DNA from 2 places in the Paenibacillus sp. R14(2021) genome. Region 1 is predicted to be linked to the other one. Evidence: a T-box and tRNA genes for the amino acid it is inferred to sense, from the RefSeq annotation. Region 1 holds a T-box; the other holds one or more tRNA genes.
What was found. A T-box is a leader RNA that pairs with one kind of tRNA and senses whether it is charged. The one in region 1 lies ahead of trpS (tryptophan--tRNA ligase), so its partner is inferred to be a tRNA-Trp.
Positions count from the first base shown of each region.

Region 2: it encodes a tRNA-Trp, which carries the amino acid that the T-box ahead of trpS (tryptophan--tRNA ligase) is inferred to sense. The anticodon was not compared.

Region 1 is NZ_CP080269.1:3,007,640-3,016,111, forward strand. Features, by position in the region: gene KXU80_RS14050 (M4 family metallopeptidase) at 1-821, opposite strand, end outside; gene KXU80_RS14055 (Rossmann-fold NAD(P)-binding domain-containing protein) at 1,063-1,980, shown strand; gene KXU80_RS14060 (MDR family MFS transporter) at 2,150-3,682, shown strand; T-box leader at 3,744-4,001, shown strand; gene trpS (tryptophan--tRNA ligase) at 4,053-5,045, shown strand; gene KXU80_RS14070 (SgcJ/EcaC family oxidoreductase) at 5,077-5,589, opposite strand; gene KXU80_RS14075 (undecaprenyldiphospho-muramoylpentapeptide beta-N-acetylglucosaminyltransferase) at 5,663-6,772, shown strand; gene KXU80_RS14080 (AraC family transcriptional regulator) at 7,022-7,891, shown strand; gene KXU80_RS14085 (ADP-ribosylglycohydrolase family protein) at 8,003-8,472, shown strand, end outside.
Region 2 is NZ_CP080269.1:4,335,126-4,343,597, reverse strand. Features, by position in the region: gene KXU80_RS20315 (methyl-accepting chemotaxis protein) at 421-2,199, opposite strand; gene KXU80_RS20310 (hypothetical protein) at 2,238-2,507, shown strand; gene KXU80_RS20305 (M48 family metallopeptidase) at 2,845-3,498, opposite strand; tRNA gene KXU80_RS20300 (tRNA-Gly) at 3,655-3,725, opposite strand; tRNA gene KXU80_RS20295 (tRNA-Pro) at 3,739-3,815, opposite strand; tRNA gene KXU80_RS20290 (tRNA-Cys) at 3,837-3,907, opposite strand; tRNA gene KXU80_RS20285 (tRNA-Gly) at 3,912-3,986, opposite strand; tRNA gene KXU80_RS20280 (tRNA-Leu) at 3,990-4,076, opposite strand; tRNA gene KXU80_RS20275 (tRNA-Leu) at 4,089-4,174, opposite strand; tRNA gene KXU80_RS20270 (tRNA-Lys) at 4,188-4,260, opposite strand; tRNA gene KXU80_RS20265 (tRNA-Gln) at 4,268-4,343, opposite strand; tRNA gene KXU80_RS20260 (tRNA-His) at 4,370-4,445, opposite strand; tRNA gene KXU80_RS20255 (tRNA-Trp) at 4,471-4,544, opposite strand; tRNA gene KXU80_RS20250 (tRNA-Tyr) at 4,557-4,641, opposite strand; tRNA gene KXU80_RS20245 (tRNA-Thr) at 4,646-4,721, opposite strand; tRNA gene KXU80_RS20240 (tRNA-Phe) at 4,750-4,825, opposite strand; tRNA gene KXU80_RS20235 (tRNA-Asp) at 4,840-4,916, opposite strand; tRNA gene KXU80_RS20230 (tRNA-Met) at 4,950-5,026, opposite strand; tRNA gene KXU80_RS20225 (tRNA-Val) at 5,043-5,118, opposite strand; tRNA gene KXU80_RS20220 (tRNA-Glu) at 5,136-5,210, opposite strand; tRNA gene KXU80_RS20215 (tRNA-Ser) at 5,229-5,319, opposite strand; tRNA gene KXU80_RS20210 (tRNA-Asn) at 5,325-5,400, opposite strand; tRNA gene KXU80_RS20205 (tRNA-Ala) at 5,417-5,492, opposite strand; tRNA gene KXU80_RS20200 (tRNA-Ile) at 5,501-5,577, opposite strand; rRNA gene KXU80_RS20195 (23S ribosomal RNA) at 5,691-8,472, opposite strand, start outside.

The DNA of each region.
Region 1 (8,472 bases):
AACATGTACGTTCCGTCGGACTCCTGCGAGACATTAATCGCTCTAGAAGTACCATAATAGCCTTTGCCTGAGCCTGCTGCGCTTTCTCCCGCTTGCTCCATTAAGCTGAACTTCTTGAGAACCGCGCCGGTTTGCGCATCAACGAAACCAGTCCAACGTCCGATTGTAGGCTGGATATATTCCATCTCAACCCGGTAAGCCAGCTTATACGTGCCTTCATATGGATAAACGAGCAGTTCCGTCTTAGGCTGTCCAAGTTCACGCGCAGCGATATGGCCGCCAAGCGTAATGGTATATCCGACTGCCTGCTCAACATCGGCCTGAAAGAGGCCTGCCGCCGCTGACGGCGCGATTGCCGGCTGCGTCTCCAGTGACAACGCATCTAGATCCGACGACGAGTCGTTCGTAATCGCGTACATACGCTTGTCCGCGCCTAGATGGGCGGTTACATATTTCCCGTATACAGGCAGCCCTTGGTAGGTTTGCTGCAGCAAGTAATGCTGTTTGCCCCCATTGTCTCCCGTCTTCTTCACAATCGATAGATTGCTCTTGATGCCAGTCAAGCTCTTCGCATCCTGCTTGGGCGTGAAGAAATCAACCACATCGGAGTCGGACTCCAACTCGCCGGACAGCTTGCCTTGCAGCAAGCGCGGCGCATCCGACAGAGACAGCCCCTGCGACTCCCCGGCCAAAATCGGATTGCCCGCCATGCCTTCATTACCGTTTGCATTTGCCGATGCAGCCGGAACGAAGACTCCGGAGACAACCATTACCATGGCCATTGCAGATGCCAAATAGGACTTAAGACGTAAATACCTCAACTATGCTTCCTCCTCAAATGATTCCATCCATACTAAGAATAGTAAAAAATACCACAACTCTTAATATAGTTGAATCCATTTTAAGAGACAATGCATTTTCATAGTCTTATGAATTCGGTGACCGCCAACTCCAGTGAAGTGAGCGATGCGCATGCGCCGCGTTGATACCATTTTTAGCCCCTTTACTGTGTATAATAATTCATTTATATTAATAATTATTCATACTTTAAGGTGGTCGAATATGAAACATCTGTTATCTTTAAAGGAATTTAACCGGCAAGAGCTGATGGCACTTATTCAGAAAGGCCTCGACATCAAGCTGAACCCTGAGGACTACTCCCACGCGCTCAGCCGCAAAGGATTACTGATGCTTTTTCAAAAAACGTCGACGAGAACGAATCTCTCCTTCCAATCCGGCATCAACCAAATGGGCGGGTATGCCGTTACGATGGACTGGGCATCCAGCAATTTCAGTATTTCGCCTATTCAGTACGAATCCCGATACGTCTCGCGCAACAGCGACTTCATTATGGCGAGGCTGAAAAATCATGCCCACCTTCTGGAGCTCGCCGCCTATGCAACCGTTCCAGTCATCAATGGCTGCTGCGATCGGTACCATCCCTGCCAGGCTTTGGCCGATTTGATGACGATCTATGAGGTATCCGGAACCTTCGACGACATTACCGTCACCTATGTCGGCATTCATAATAATGTTGCCAATTCGTTGATTGCAGGCTGCATGGCCCTAGGCGTTCGTCTGCTGCTCGTCACGCCGATCGTGAATGAAGCTTCGTGGGACGAGGAGCTTATGTCGCAGGCTTATCGGAGCGGATTCGTTGCCAACATGGACATATTGGCTGAAGCTGCCGCGCTCTCGGATTATGTGTATACAGATACATGGATCGACATGGAGCATTACAATGATCCGGATTACCAATCGGAAAAAGAATTCCGACTGGCGACGATGATGCCCTACCAGGTAAACAGCATGAATCTCGGAGACCGTACACCGTACATCATGCATGACATGCCCATCCATCCCGGATTCGAAATTGCCGCGGAGCTGGTCGAATCGAACAAATCCGTCATCTATCAGCAGGCGGAGAACAGAATGCACGTTCAGAAGGCACTCCTGTTGTATTTGCAAAATATCGATTAAGAACCGCTCAGTCGCACTATTCCAGCCTTGCACTACGCAAATGTTTGCCGCCTGCGGCTGCCCGCTCGGTCCAATGAACGTCCTCCCCCTCGGTCCCGGGATTGATTCCGCACCGCCGGCAATGGCTTATAATCAGGTCAGCTGGTAAAGACAGGAGAGGTTATTACGCATGATCGAAACGAAAAAAAGCAATAAACGGCTCGTGCTCATCGGCCTGATGCTGGGGCTGATCTTCGCCGAGCTCGATGAGACCGTCGTATCGACGGCCATGCCGACGATTATCCGGGAGCTGCACGGCCTATCGCTCTACGGCTGGGTCGCAGGCGTCTACATGCTTGCCGTCACGATGTTCATGCCGATTCTCGGCAAGCTCGCCGATCTGTACGGCCGCAAGCGCGTTTACTTAAGCTGCATGGCCTTGTTCATGACCGGCTCCATTGTCAGCGGATTGGCCGGTTCTATGACGATGCTGCTCGTCGGGCGCGGCATACAAGGGATCGGCGCAGGCGGGTTGATGCCGCTCGCGCTCGTCATCATCGGCGATACGTACCCGCTGGAGCAGCGGGCGAAGATTCAAAGCTTATTCGGCCCGCTCATGATTCTGCCGCAGCTGCTCGGCCCGACGGTCGGCGGCTATATGGTCGGCCACGTCAATTGGCACTGGGTATTCCTGATCAATATTCCCGTTGGACTCATTGCTGCGTCCGTGCTTTCAATCGGTATGCGGGAATCCCGCGGCCAAGAGAAGCGGTCGATCGACTGGCTGGGCGCAGGCACGCTAGTCGCCGCCCTGCTTTCCCTGCTGCTGACGCCGGTGCTCATCGACAACCAAGGCTTGTCCTGGTCATCGCCGCTCATCATCGGCTTGCTTGTGCTCTCCGGTCTGCTGACGGCTCTCTTCATCTACATCGAGCGCCGCGCCGAGGAACCGATCATTCCGCTGCGGCTCTTCCGCAACCGGTCGGTCGTCGTCCTATCCGCCATCGTACTCATTCTGATGCTTGGCATTATGGGCGGCATCGCAACCTTCCCGTTCTTCGCCCAGAACGTCATGGGGCTGACCCCGACGGCAGCCGGTTATCTCATGCTTGCCTTCATGGCCGGCGCGATTCCGTCGAGTATCGTGAACGGCTTTCTCATCACGAAGGTGCCTTACCGCAATTTGTTCATCGCCTGCTTCCTGCTGCCGATCGTGGGCTTCTATCTGCTGACGCAAATCGATATCAGCACGACCATCGTCTACATCGTGGTGACGTTCTTCATCCTCGGTCTAGGCATCGGCGTACTGTTCGGCAGCGACAATCTGATCGTGCAGGAATCCGTCGACAAAGCCGACAGCGGCTCTGCGCTCGGGACGGTGCAGCTGTTCCAAGCGCTCGGCGCCACGATCGGCCTAAGTATCTTCGGCAGCCTGCTGGCGCGGCACATTAATACGGGTGTATCCGGACTGGCAGACCAGCTGCCTGAAGGAACGGCGAAGAATATCGCGACCGGCGGCATTCCGGATGGCCTTCCGCACGAGCTGTTGGTTAAGGTGCAGACCGTGTTCGCGGAATCGTTCCAACATATATTCAACATCTCGTTCGTCTTCGTTATCGCGGCTTTCGTTGCCTGCTGGTTCTTGAAGAAGGAAGTGCTGCAAAAACGGGAGGAAGACACTGCTGCCCCAGCGGCAGCGGCGGAATCATCCGCGCATCTGTAGATTGACAATTGCGGCAGTCATGGCTATAGTGATTCTAATGATTACCTAAATACTTCCATATGTGAAAGCCAGGAATGGAAAGAGTAGCTTGAAACGGTTGTCCAAGCGAGCCGGCGATTGGTGAGAGGTCCGGCACACCCGTTCAAGCGAATGGCTCCGTTCGCTTCAATCCGAACGCCGACGCTCGCCGGCAAGTAGGCGTTGACGGCATGTCCCTCCGTTATCTTGGGGAATCATGTTAGTGGTCTTGACATGAATGAGAGCGGCCGGTCGGCCGAATTCGGGTGGTACCGCGGAGTTCTGACACTTCGTCCCTTTATAGGGATGGAGTGTTTTTATTTTGCCCAACATTCGAGGGAGGTTTTAAGTCATGAAAATCGTTTTATCCGGCATCAAACCAAGCGGCGAGCTCAATATCGGCGGCTATGGAGGTGCACTCCATCAGTTTCTAGCCCTGCAGCAGCAGCAATTCGAGTGCTTGTTCTTCGTGCCCGATCTTCATGCCGTCACCGTGGCACAGGACCCAAATGTCTTGCGCAAGCGCACGATGGACATTGCCGCGTATTACATCGCTGCTGGCATCGACCCCAAGAAAGCGACGATTTTCATCCAATCCCATGTCTCCGCGCATGCCGAGCTCGGCTGGTTGATGGAGACGCAGGCGCATTTCGGGGAGTTAAGCCGGATGACCCAGTTCAAAGAAAAATCAAACGGCAAAGATACGGTCAGCTCCGCGCTGTTCACGTATCCCGTCCTGATGGCGGCCGATATTCTGCTCTATCAGGCTACCCACGTTCCTGTCGGCGATGATCAGAAGCAGCATCTGGAAATGACGAGAGACTTGGCTGCCCGGTTTAACCAACGATTCCGTCCTGTCTTTACCGTCCCTGAGCCGATCATTCAGCAGCTTGGCTCCCGCATTATGAGCTTGGATGATCCCGCGAAGAAAATGAGCAAGAGTAATCCAAATGCAAACAGTTATATTCTGTTCCAGGATTCGCCAGAGGTCATTCACAAAAAAATAGCCAAAGCAGTAACCGATTCCGAGGGCGTTGTCCGCTGCGACTGGGCTCATAAGCCTGCAGTCAGCAATTTGATCGAGATCTATGCCGTCTTTGCCGATGAGTCCGTCGAGACGATCGAATCGCGTTATAAAGGCGTAGGGTACGGAGCCTTCAAGCGGGATCTCGCCGATGTCATTGCGGCCAAACTGCAGCCCATTCAGCGTCGCTACAGCGAAATCGTGGAATCGGATGAGTTGATTCGGATTTTGAAGGACGGTGCGGTCAAAGCAGCTGAAACCGCAAACCGAACGCTGCTCCAAGCGAAGCAAGCAATGGGGTTCGTCACCTGGGCGCAGTAATGGATTCGAGCCAAGGCAGTCGTGCTTGCAGCTAGTGGATCAGCTTCCGCAGTTCTTCGGTCATCTGCTCTCTTCGCTCCGGCTCCATATGGAACTGCGCCGGCGTATTTTGAAATAAAGCGATGGACCAGCTTCCGTCCCGTTTCACGGCGGTGAGCGCATGCTGGGCATTCAGCTTGGGATCCAGATCAGCGGCCCCCTCCGGGACGAGACCGGCATATGCACGGAGAATGGCTGCATCAGCGGTCAGCAGCTGCACGGATTTGATGCTTGCATAATAAATCGGCGTCTTGTGATGGGCAAAAATCGGCGCCAAATGCGCATGGACTTCCGCACTTCCCGAGGCTTCGCTGCCATCGAACCCGATCATCTCGCTCTCTTTCGCAAAAGGAGCGGCCATCTCTTCCGCATTTCTGTTGTTCCAGCCGGCAAGCAGCTGCTGATAGAGTCGAACGACCGCAATTTCATCCTCCTGCAAGAAAGAGTCATGTGCGGCGAGCCGTGCCGCATAATGATGTAGAATATAGTCAACGTCAGCAGGCATTGATTTCCCACTCCCTTGAACGAATTGTTTTGTGATACGCTGTCAGTACTGATTTTAACAAGGAGAGCCGCATATGCCAACTGTATCTCCTCCCCTCCCGAAGGGCGAGAAACCAAAGCGCATTCTGTTTACGGGCGGGGGATCGGCGGGCCATGTGACCGTCAACCTAGCGCTCATTCCCGTTCTGCAGGCGCAGGGCTGGGATATTTCCTATATGGGCTCCAGCGGCGGCATCGAGAAGCAGCTCGTAGGCAGGCTGGCCGATGTCGCGTATTATGGCATTTCAACCGGGAAGCTGAGACGGTATGTCGATCTGCAAAATATGAAAGATCCGTTTCACGTGGTGAAGGGCGTCTTTCAGGCATATCGGCATATCCGCAGGCTCCGCCCCGACGTCGTCTTCTCCAAAGGCGGATTCGTCTCGGTACCCGTCGTGCTTGGCGCGTGGCTGAACCGTGTGCCCGTTATCATCCATGAATCGGATCTAACGCCTGGACTCGCGAACCGGATCGCGAATCCATTCGCCAAACGAGTGTGCATAACCTTCGAAGAAACAGCTGCGCATATCAGCGGCGGCAAGGCGCTTCATGTCGGGCCGATCGTACGGAGCGAGTTACTGAGAGGCAGCGTGCTGAAAGGTTTGCAGTGGAGCAAGCTGCTTCCCGGCAAGCCGGTGCTCCTGATCATGGGCGGAAGTCTCGGATCGAAGCGGATCAACGAAATGGTGCGGCGCAGCCTGCCGGAGCTGACGCGGACCTATCAGGTCGTCCATCTGTGCGGCAAAGGCGAGCTTGATGAGAGCTGCAGCCATGTCAAAGGCTACCGGCAGTACGAATACATCCACGACGAGCTGCCAGATATCGTTGCTTGCACGGATGTCGTGATTTCGCGTGCGGGCTCAAACTCCATCTTCGAATTTCTGGCGCTGCGCAAGCCGATGCTGCTCATTCCGCTGTCCAAGGAAGCCAGCCGCGGGGATCAGATTTTGAACGCGGAATCCTTCCGCAAATCCGGTTACTGCGAGGTTATACAGGAGGAAGAGCTGACGGATGAAGCATTCTTGACCGCGCTCGGCAAGGTGCATGCGGAGCGAGACGCCATCCGTGCCCGCATGCGCCAAAACGAACTCGGCGATCCCGTGGGCCGGATCGTGACGCTTATTCGGGAAACCTGCGGAGAATAAAGACGGTGAAAGCGAAACAGCCTGCCTCGAGAACGAGCAGGCTGTTTCGCTGCAGCAATGTGCATATACGGGGTCCGAATCCTTCAGCCTCATCCGCCTCCGCGGTATCCGAAGCTGCTTTTCTCCCAATCTACATCGCCAAGACCCAAAATCCAAACATGCCATTCTAATTGTTGGAATCTCCGTCCTGTAGTATTCTGATTGCAGTTTAATATTTCTCCGGACATGCATTCATTCGTCGCAAGGAGCATGGTAACCTTGAAAATAACCGTTACTTACGAGCATGATGTGTCGATAAACGCTTTTCATTGGACGCCGAAAACCTACCGGCAGCCGCTCCATGCTCATTCCAGTTTGGAAATGGGGTTGTGCCTGTCGGGAACGGGGACGTTTTATTTCGGCAGCAAGCAGTACCACGTAAAACAAGGGGATGTATTTCTCGTCAACAACGAAGAGCTGCACATTGCGCAGTCGGATCCAGACGATCCCAGTCATTATCTCTTCTTGAATTTCGACAGTTCGCTGCTCATGATGGAGGATCCCTGCTTGCTGCTTCCCTTCTCCTACCATTCCGCAAATTTCAGCAATCTGATCCCGGCAGGATCGCCGCTTGCGGAGGCGATTATTCCGTGGATGACGACGATCGAACGGGAGCTGCGCGAACAAGCCCCTGGGTATATGGCGTTAGCCAAAAGCGCGCTTATACAGCTCTGCGCCCAGCTGCTGCGTCATTCCCATAACAGCTTGTCCGCTTCGCGGCAACTGTCCATGGCTCAATCCATGCTGCAAACCAAAGCGCTCGCGCAGCTGGTGGAGCAGCGCTACCGCGAGCCGATCAGCCTGCAGGATATCGCGCAAGAGCTTGGCATCAGCGTTTCCCGTGCCAGCCGCGTATTTCACGAAACGACGGGACGGAAATTCGCCGATTACGTCGCATTGCTCCGCGTGCAGGAAGCCCGGCGGCTGCTCGCCGGAAGCGATAAACAAGTGGCGCATATCGGGTTCGAATGCGGCTTTCAGAGTCTCGCGACCTTTTACCGCGTGTTCAAAGAGGAGACGGGCGTTTCGCCTGTTCATTTTCGCCAAACGCTCGGCTTGGATATACCGGAAAAACACTAACGCTACCACTATCGCAAATAATGAGAATTCAGCTCCCCATTCCTGAGAAGATCGCTCTCCCGTTGTCCGATACAATAAAGTCACTACCTTCAGGAGAGGAATGTTGCAGCAATGGCAGGATGGGATACGTTATATCACTTGGTCAAGGAAGAAGTAAAGCAGCGCGGAGAAGAAGGCTGCGATGTAAGCGGGTTTGCGGAACGGGTACAAGCTTCAAAGACTGACGAAGCGGAACTGACGGCGATTTATAATGAGCTGATGGCACTTCCGATCGCGGAGCACTTCAAGTATAACGAGCCGTCGGAGCTTGATGAAATCAGGGCACAGCGTCCGCAAGCGGTAGCCGTCTCCCCTCGGACTTGGTCGGATGCCGAATGGCTCGATAAATTCAACGGCGCCTGGCTTGGCCGCTCGGCTGGCTGTGCGCTTGGCAAACCGCTAGAATCTTGGCCGTTCATGAACGGCTCGGGCGGCAGAGCCGGATGGGAGAACGTGAAGCTGTGGTTCGAAGGTGCGGATGCATGGCCGATTCAAGGCTATACGCCTACGGAATCCGAAAGTACCATCGCGTATCCGGATCT
Region 2 (8,472 bases), 1.3 Mb from region 1:
CCATATACCTTGTTATCGAAGTCTCTTATTCAGCATCAGCTCCTTCAGAATTGTGTTTATGCATCCCTCTGCGGCGAGCACGGTATGGCCGTCTCATCCCCTTTTTCCTATCTTTTTATCGTATTCATTCACTTAGTGAAGCACAGACTCTATTGGGCTCTATTTAACATGTGATTCTTGCGTATCTCTGACACCAAAATCCGAAATAGATATATCAGAGCGAGCACTAGATTTACGCAGCTGACCATTAGCGGTGAGCCGTTTGCCGTACAACTCCCCTGCCTATATAGGCTATCTCTGATCCGCACAGCCAGCTGGCTCGTTATTTTGTATACGGACGATACTAAGGCAGAGAACGCAAAAACCACATCCTCGAGCGGATGTGGTTTTCATGGTGGAGCCGGACTTACTTCCTATTCGCTACGCTACTTTTTCGGTTTCCCCTGCCCTCTCTGGGCTTTCGGCAATTGCTTTTATGGTTTCATCTTCGATTTTGAACGCGCTTATTTCCTGGTACAGCCTTTGCGATAATTCATTGATGTCGACCGCTTGGCGGGCAATATCGCGAATCGCACCGTCCTGATGCAGACTGGAAGCATTCACTTCCTGAACTGCCGCCGCTGTTTCTTCCGCAATGGATGCTACGTTTTGAACGGCTTCGGCGAGCGTCGCATTTCTAGCCTGGGTCGTATCTGCCTTGTGATGAATTTGCCCGATCTGCCTGCTGATTTCCTGAATCGATTGATCGATTACAGTGAAGGAGAACAGCGTTTCCGATACTTTATGATCCTGTTCCTCCAAGCTTGCTTTCGTTTCCAGCATATGAGTTTGGAACGTTTCCATGCCGGAATGTAATTCGCCGATCATGATACCAATATGTACGGATGACTCCTTTGTTTGCTCCGACAGCTTCCTAACTTCGTCGGAAATCACCGCAAAGCCTTTCCCATAGGTCCCCGCCCGAGCCGCCTCGATAGCCGCGTTCAAAGCGAGAACATTCGTTTGATTCGATACTTCCGTAATGGAATTCGTGATTTTCGAGATTTGGTTCGATAACTCGGTCAGTCTGCTTAAAGCCTCATACACCTTGCCAATCGAATCGCGGGAGAACTCGGAGGCTCTCTTCAATTCGGTAACAGCCGCAGCTCCTTTGCGGGTATTCTGATTGGCCTCATTACTTGTCGTCAGCATAGCTTCGGTATATGCCGTGATCGCATGGATTTCCTGGTTCAGCTCCTGAATCAGTCCGGCGCTTTGTTCCGTTTGCCCAGCCTGCTGCTCTGCGCCTACGGAAATTTCCTGTATGGTCTTTACGATATCTTGGTTCGAATTGGCGGTAATCGAAGAGGATTGTTGAAATGAGCGCGAGTAAGCGGAAAGCGAAGATGCGACGGCAAGCGTTTGCTGAAGCATGTCCCGCACTCTGTTCACCATGTGATCGAAATGATGGCTCAGGCGGCCTAACTCGTCGTTAGAAGAAGAGTTGATCTGATGCCTCAGGTCTCCATCGGCGATCTTCCGCAGCGCCGATTGCAGCTTGTTCACAGGGAGCAAGAAGGAACGGATAAGCAGGAACGCGACCACAATCGTGAATATAAATACGAATACCGCCGCGTACACGGAAATCGACATCGTCTGGTTCAGCAATGCAAAAGAATGGCTCTGCGCCTGCTCGGCATTGTCGGCAGCGGCCGTATATAATTGTTCATTGTCCTTCAGCATCGTTTGGTTCAACGCAATAGCCTTCGTATGCAGCTCGTCGATTTTATCCAGAGCAGCCATGGGATCCAGATCTACATCGTTCATCGTATCCACCAGACCGTCAAAGTAGGCCGTATACGCCTTACCCTGACTTTGCAAGCCTTGCAATTTTTGATAGGAATCCGTATCGGCCGCAAACGTAATCAATGCCATTTCGGCAAACAGCTGTTTTTTCTTCTCTGCAAAAGGATCAACGGCTTCCAAATCGCTTGATTTGGCCAAGTTGGTTTCCAAACCGTTCATTTCTTGCAGCAGCTGCGTGATTTTAGCCACCGTGATACGGTTCTCCATCTCCGCTTTTTGCGTTTCCATCGATACTTCTACCAGCTTCGTTTTATTGCCTTGGTAAAGAGCCGTTCCCGCAAAGAGAAGAGCAATGGCAGCGAAACTTAAAATCAGCTTCCATTTCATCGACAAATATACGACATTTCGCCACATAATGACATCCTCCAATAGGTCTGTTTAACTAGAAGTTTATGACTTGGGTATTAAATGCCTATCATTTTTATGTAACGGAGATGTTAAATATTTCTTCTAGTGGGCAAAGGTCCGATTTGATCGAATTAGATATATTGCCTATGGAGGCCCATGCGCATCGCGGGTTGCTCGTTGATCTAGACAAGCTCGGAGATACCGCGGCAATCGCCAAGACTGGTGTACCGATTAACGACAGCAGCTGGACGTGGAAAGATTTTATGGATGTGGAACAGCAATTGCGGGAAAAGGGGGAGTTCAAGCAGCATTGATGTAGCGCAGTCGGTTGCCGATGCGTCTGCCGACAGCCGCGGATTCCCGATCAACAAGAATGCTTACGACATGCAGGTGGACAAGCTGAAACAATCGGGTACGATCCATGGAGTGGCTGTGTGGACAATGAAAAGCTGGATGTGTTGAAGGGGAATTTAACGGGAGCTGTTCACTGGGTCAGAACGCCTTCGAAAATAAACGAAACGATTATAAATGAAGCCAGAGCCTTCTTCTGCGGGTCAGAACACAACGGGGCAAACGTCAACGCTCATTGCAAACAGAATCGACCTCATTCTGAACGAATAGCCGATGAAAACAGACAGGCCGGGGCAAACCTTAAAGCGTCATGGCCTGTCCGTATCGCGCCAGATACGCTTCCTTCTCTTTATAGTCCGGCATAATACTCCCTACCAATCTCCAGAATGACCGATCGTGATTCATATGCGCAAGATGGCATAGCTCATGAATAATGACGTAATCGATGACCTCGATCGGGGCCATGGCTAGCCGGTAGTTAAACGTTAGCTGCTTCTTCGAGCTGCAGCTTCCCCACTTCGTGCTGGACTCGACAATTTCAATCGATTTAGGCGTTACTTTCAGCTGCTTTTGATATATTAGAATACGTTCCAAAACAACCTTCTTGCAGCTTGCAAAATAAAACTTTTTCAAACGCTGTCTAAGTTCTTCTTCATTCCGTGCCGTTGTATTAATTAAATCACTCAAAAGGCAATATTGCCCCAGGTGGAGGAACTTGCCCTCCTCTTGATAATCCTTCATCTGCAGCGCCTCACGGGCTTTCTCAAGCCGATCCAGTTGTGCCGTAATGGCCTGTCCGTGCTGTCTTACTGCGCGCAAGATCTGCTCGTCGCTTGTACCGTTGGGGGCCTTCACCGTAATGAACCCGTTAGGCTCGATATGGATGGAAAGCTTCTTCCCAGCGCCGTATGCGACATGAACGTCAATGGTTCGCTGCTCAAGTTGAATCTCCATAATCTCCATCTTTTCTTTTGCGTATTAATAAAGCTATTGCGGGATTCTTCAATTCTAACGCTCTGTTTATCAGGCGTCTACCTGGCGGTACGCAGCAACCGTAAACAACAAGAAGCCTTTCATCCGGATGGATAAAAGGCTTCTGTTAAATAGGAAAGCGGGTGATGGGAATCGAACCCACACCATCAGCTTGGGAAGCTGAAGTTCTGCCATTGAACTACACCCGCAATAATAAGGATATGGTCGGGATGACACGATTTGAACATGCGACCCCCTGGTCCCAAACCAGGTGCTCTACCAAGCTGAGCTACATCCCGCGATCGAAAACAAAACATTCAAGGCGCCACCCAGATTCGAACTGGGGGTGAAGCTTTTGCAGAGCTTTGCCTTACCACTTGGCTATGGCGCCATGATGGAGCGGAAGACGGGAATCGAACCCGCGACCCTCGCCTTGGCAAGGCGATGCTCTACCGCTGAGCCACTTCCGCAGATGGTGCGGTCAAGAGGACTCGAACCTCCACGTCATTGCTGACACTAGAACCTGAATCTAGCGCGTCTGCCAATTCCGCCATGACCGCATATGTGATTGATGGTGCGGTTGATGGGACTCGAACCCATACGCCTGGTGGGCACTACCCCCTCAAGATAGCGTGTCTGCCAATTCCACCACAACCGCATAACAAGAAAAGTGAGCCATGTAGGACTCGAACCTACGACACCCTGATTAAAAGTCAGGTGCTCTACCAACTGAGCTAATGGCTCAAATAAATGGCTGGGGATCTAGGATTCGAACCTAGGGAATGACGGAGTCAAAGTCCGTTGCCTTACCGCTTGGCTAATCCCCAACATAAAGCTTTTGGTTTAGTTAATATGGGGCGACCGATGGGAATTGAACCCACGAATGCCGGATCCACAAACCGGTGCGTTAACCACTTCGCCACGATCGCCATATAACAACTAACAACATTCAATTGGCAGGGGCAGCAGGAATTGAACCCACACTAACGGTTTTGGAGACCGCTGTTCTACCCTTAAACTATGCCCCTAGGTAAGAAAAGTGGTGGAGGATGATGGATTCGAACCACCGAACTCAGAGAGAGCAGATTTACAGTCTGCCGTGTTTAGCCACTTCACTAATCCTCCATGATGGTGCCGGCGAGAGGATTCGAACCCCCGACCTACTGATTACAAGTCAGTTGCTCTACCAACTGAGCTACACCGGCAAGTTATTCCATTATTGCTTGTCTAAAATGGTGGCTCGGGACGGAATCGAACCGCCGACACGAGGATTTTCAGTCCTCTGCTCTACCGACTGAGCTACCGAGCCGTACTTGGTTATAATGGCGGAGCCGACGGGATTCGAACCCGCGGTCTCCTGCGTGACAGGCAGGCATGTTGGGCCACTACACCACGGCTCCACATTATAATTCTCGGCTCACACCGAAGGTAATTGGTTGCGGGGGCAGGATTTGAACCTGCGGCCTTCGGGTTATGAGCCCGACGAGCTACCGGGCTGCTCCACCCCGCGTCATTGTAAACATTTATGGTGGAGGCTGACGGGATCGAACCGCCGACCCTCTGCTTGTAAGGCAGATGCTCTCCCAGCTGAGCTAAGCCTCCAGAAAGAAAGATGAAGATGGTGACCCGTAGGGGACTCGAACCCCTGTTACCTCCGTGAAAGGGAGGTGTCTTAACCACTTGACCAACGGGCCTGATCACGATAAAAGTTCTGGCGGAGAGCGAGGGATTCGAACCCTCGATACGCGGTTAACGTATACACGATTTCCAATCGTGCTCCTTCGACCACTCGGACAGCTCTCCAGAAATGGCTCCCCGAACAGGACTCGAACCTGTGACAACTCGATTAACAGTCGAGTGCTCTACCAACTGAGCTATCAGGGAATAGGTTGAACAATCTTGGTGGAGCCAAGCGGGATCGAACCGCTGACCTCCTGCTTGCAAGGCAGGCGCTCTCCCAGCTGAGCTATGGCCCCAAAGGGAATGGTTGGCCTTAGTGGACTCGAACCACCGACCTCACCCTTATCAGGGGTGCGCTCTAACCAGCTGAGCTAAAGGCCAATAAAAAACCCACTACGAGGTGGGTGTACCTTCAATCTATGTAAAGATGACACCCTAAAAACTGAATATGATTTCATGCAAAACAATTAGCTGGTTGTCTCTGTGAAAGACGTTAGGATAAGCCCTCGACCGATTAGTATTCGTCAGCTACATGCATTACTGCACTTCCACCTCGAACCTATCAACCTGGTCGTCTACCAGGGGTCTTACGAATTGGGAAATCTCATCTTGAGGGGGGCTTCACGCTTAGATGCTTTCAGCGCTTATCCCGTCCGCACTTGGCTACCCAGCGGTGCTCCTGGCGGAACAACTGGTACACCAGCGGTGCGTCCATCCCGGTCCTCTCGTACTAAGGACAGCTCCTCTCAAATTTCCTACGCCCACGACAGATAGGGACCGAACTGTCTCACGACGTTCTGAACCCAGCTCGCGTACCGCTTTAATGGGCGAACAGCCCAACCCTTGGGACCTACTTCAGCCCCAGGATGCGATGAGCCGACATCGAGGTGCCAAACCTCCCCGTCGATGTGGACTCTTGGGGGAGATAAGCCTGTTATCCCCAGGGTAGCTTTTATCCGTTGAGCGATGGCCCTTCCATTCGGTACCACCGGATCACTAAGCCCGACTTTCGTCCCTGCTCGACTTGTAGGTCTCGCAGTCAAGCTCCCTTATGCCTTTGCACGCTGCGAATGATTTCCAACCATTCTGAGGGAACCTTTGGGCGCCTCCGTTACATTTTAGGAGGCGACCGCCCCAGTCAAACTGCCCACCTGACACGGTCCCTGTACCGGATTACGGTACCAGGTTAGAACTCCGATACGATCAGGGTGGTATCCCAACGTTGCCTCCACCGAAGCTGGCGCTCCGGCTTCTTAGGCTCCCACCTATCCTGTACAGATCGTACCAAAGTCCAATATCAAGCTGCAGTAAAGCTCCATGGGGTCTTTCCGTCTTGTCGCGGGTAACCTGCATCTTCACAGGTATTAAAATTTCACCGGATCTCTCGTTGAGACAGCGCCCAAGTCGTTACGCCATTCGTGCGGGTCAGAATTTACCTGACAAGGAATTTCGCTACCTTAGGACCGTTATAGTTACGGCCGCCGTTTACTGGGGCTTCGGTTCATAGCTTCGCCTTGCGGCTAACCACTCCCCTTAACCTTCCAGCACCGGGCAGGCGTCAGCCCGTATACTTCGCCTTACGGCTTCGCACAGACCTGTGTTTTTGCTAAACAGTCGCTTGGGCCTTTTCACTGCGGCCCCCTCGGGCTATTCACCCTACCGAGGCACCCCTTCTCCCGAAGTTACGGGGTCATTTTGCCGAGTTCCTTAACGAGAGTTCTTCCGAGCGCCTTAGCATACTCTGCTCGACTACCTGTGTCGGTTTGCGGTACGGGCACCTTCACCTGGCTAGAGGCTTTTCTTGGCAGCCTGAACTCATGACCTTCGCTACTGCAATTTTCGCTCCCCATCACAGCCCAGCCTTATCGATGTGCGGATTTGCCTACACATCAGCCTCACTGCTTGGACGGGCATCCATCAGCCCGCGTCACTATCCTTCTGCGTCACCCCATTGCTCGTAACGGCTTACGGTGGTACAGGAATATCAACCTGTTGTCCTTCGACTACGCCTTTCGGCCTCGCCTTAGGTCCCGACTTACCCTGAGCGGACGAGCCTTCCTCAGGAAACCTTAGTCTTACGGCGGACAAGATTCTCACTTGTCTTTTCGTTACTCATACCGGCATTCTCACTTGAATGCGCTCCACCAGTCCTTACGGTCTGACTTCAACGTACATTCAACGCTCCCCTACCCCTGCAACATAAGTTGCAAGCCATAGCTTCGGTGGTGTGTTTAGCCCCGTTACATTTTCGGCGCAGAGTCACTCGACCAGTGAGCTATTACGCACTCTTTAAATGGTGGCTGCTTCTAAGCCAACATCCTGGTTGTCTTTGCAACTCCACATCCTTTCCCACTTAACACACACTTGGGGACCTTAGCTGATGGTCTGGGCTGTTTCCCTCTTGACAATGGATCTTAGCACTCACTGTCTGACTCCCGGATATAAGTACATGGCATTCGGAGTTTGACTGGACTTGGTAACCCTTGGCGGGCCCCGCACCCAATCAGTGCTCTACCTCCACGACTCTAAATTCCGAGGCTAGCCCTAAAGCTATTTCGGGGAGAACCAGCTATCTCCGAGTTCGATTGGAATTTCTCCGCTACCCCCACCTCATCCCCGCATTTTTCAACATGCGTGGGTTCGGGCCTCCAGTGCGTGTTACCGCACCTTCACCCTGGACAGGGGTAGATCACACGGTTTCGGGTCTACGTCCACATACTCATTCGCCCTATTCAGACTCGCTTTCGCTGCGGCTCCGGCTCTTCACCTTAACCTTGCATGGGAACGTAACTCGCCGGTTCATTCTACAAAAGGCACGCCATCACCCATATAGAGGGCTCTGACTTCTTGTAAGCGCACGGTTTCAGGTTCTGTTTCACTCCGCTTCCGCGGTGCTTTTCACCTTTCCCTCACGGTACTGCTTCGCTATCGGTCGCTAGGGAGTATTTAGCCTTGGCAGATGGTCCTGCCGGATTCCCACGAGGTTTCACGTGTCTCGCGGTACTCAGGATCCGTCTCGGAGAGTGCTGACTTTGGACTACAGGGCTTTTACCTCTTATAGCGGGCCTTTCCAGACCTCTTCGTCTAGCCAACACCTTTGTAACTCCATGTGAGACGTCCTACAACCCCAAGGAGCAAGCTCCTTGGTTTGGGCTAATCCGCGTTCGCTCGCCGCTACTGACGGAATCACTATTGTTTTCTCTTCCTCAGGGTACTTAGATGTTTCAGTTCCCCTGGTGTGCCTCCATGTTACCTATGTATTCAGTAACAGGTGAC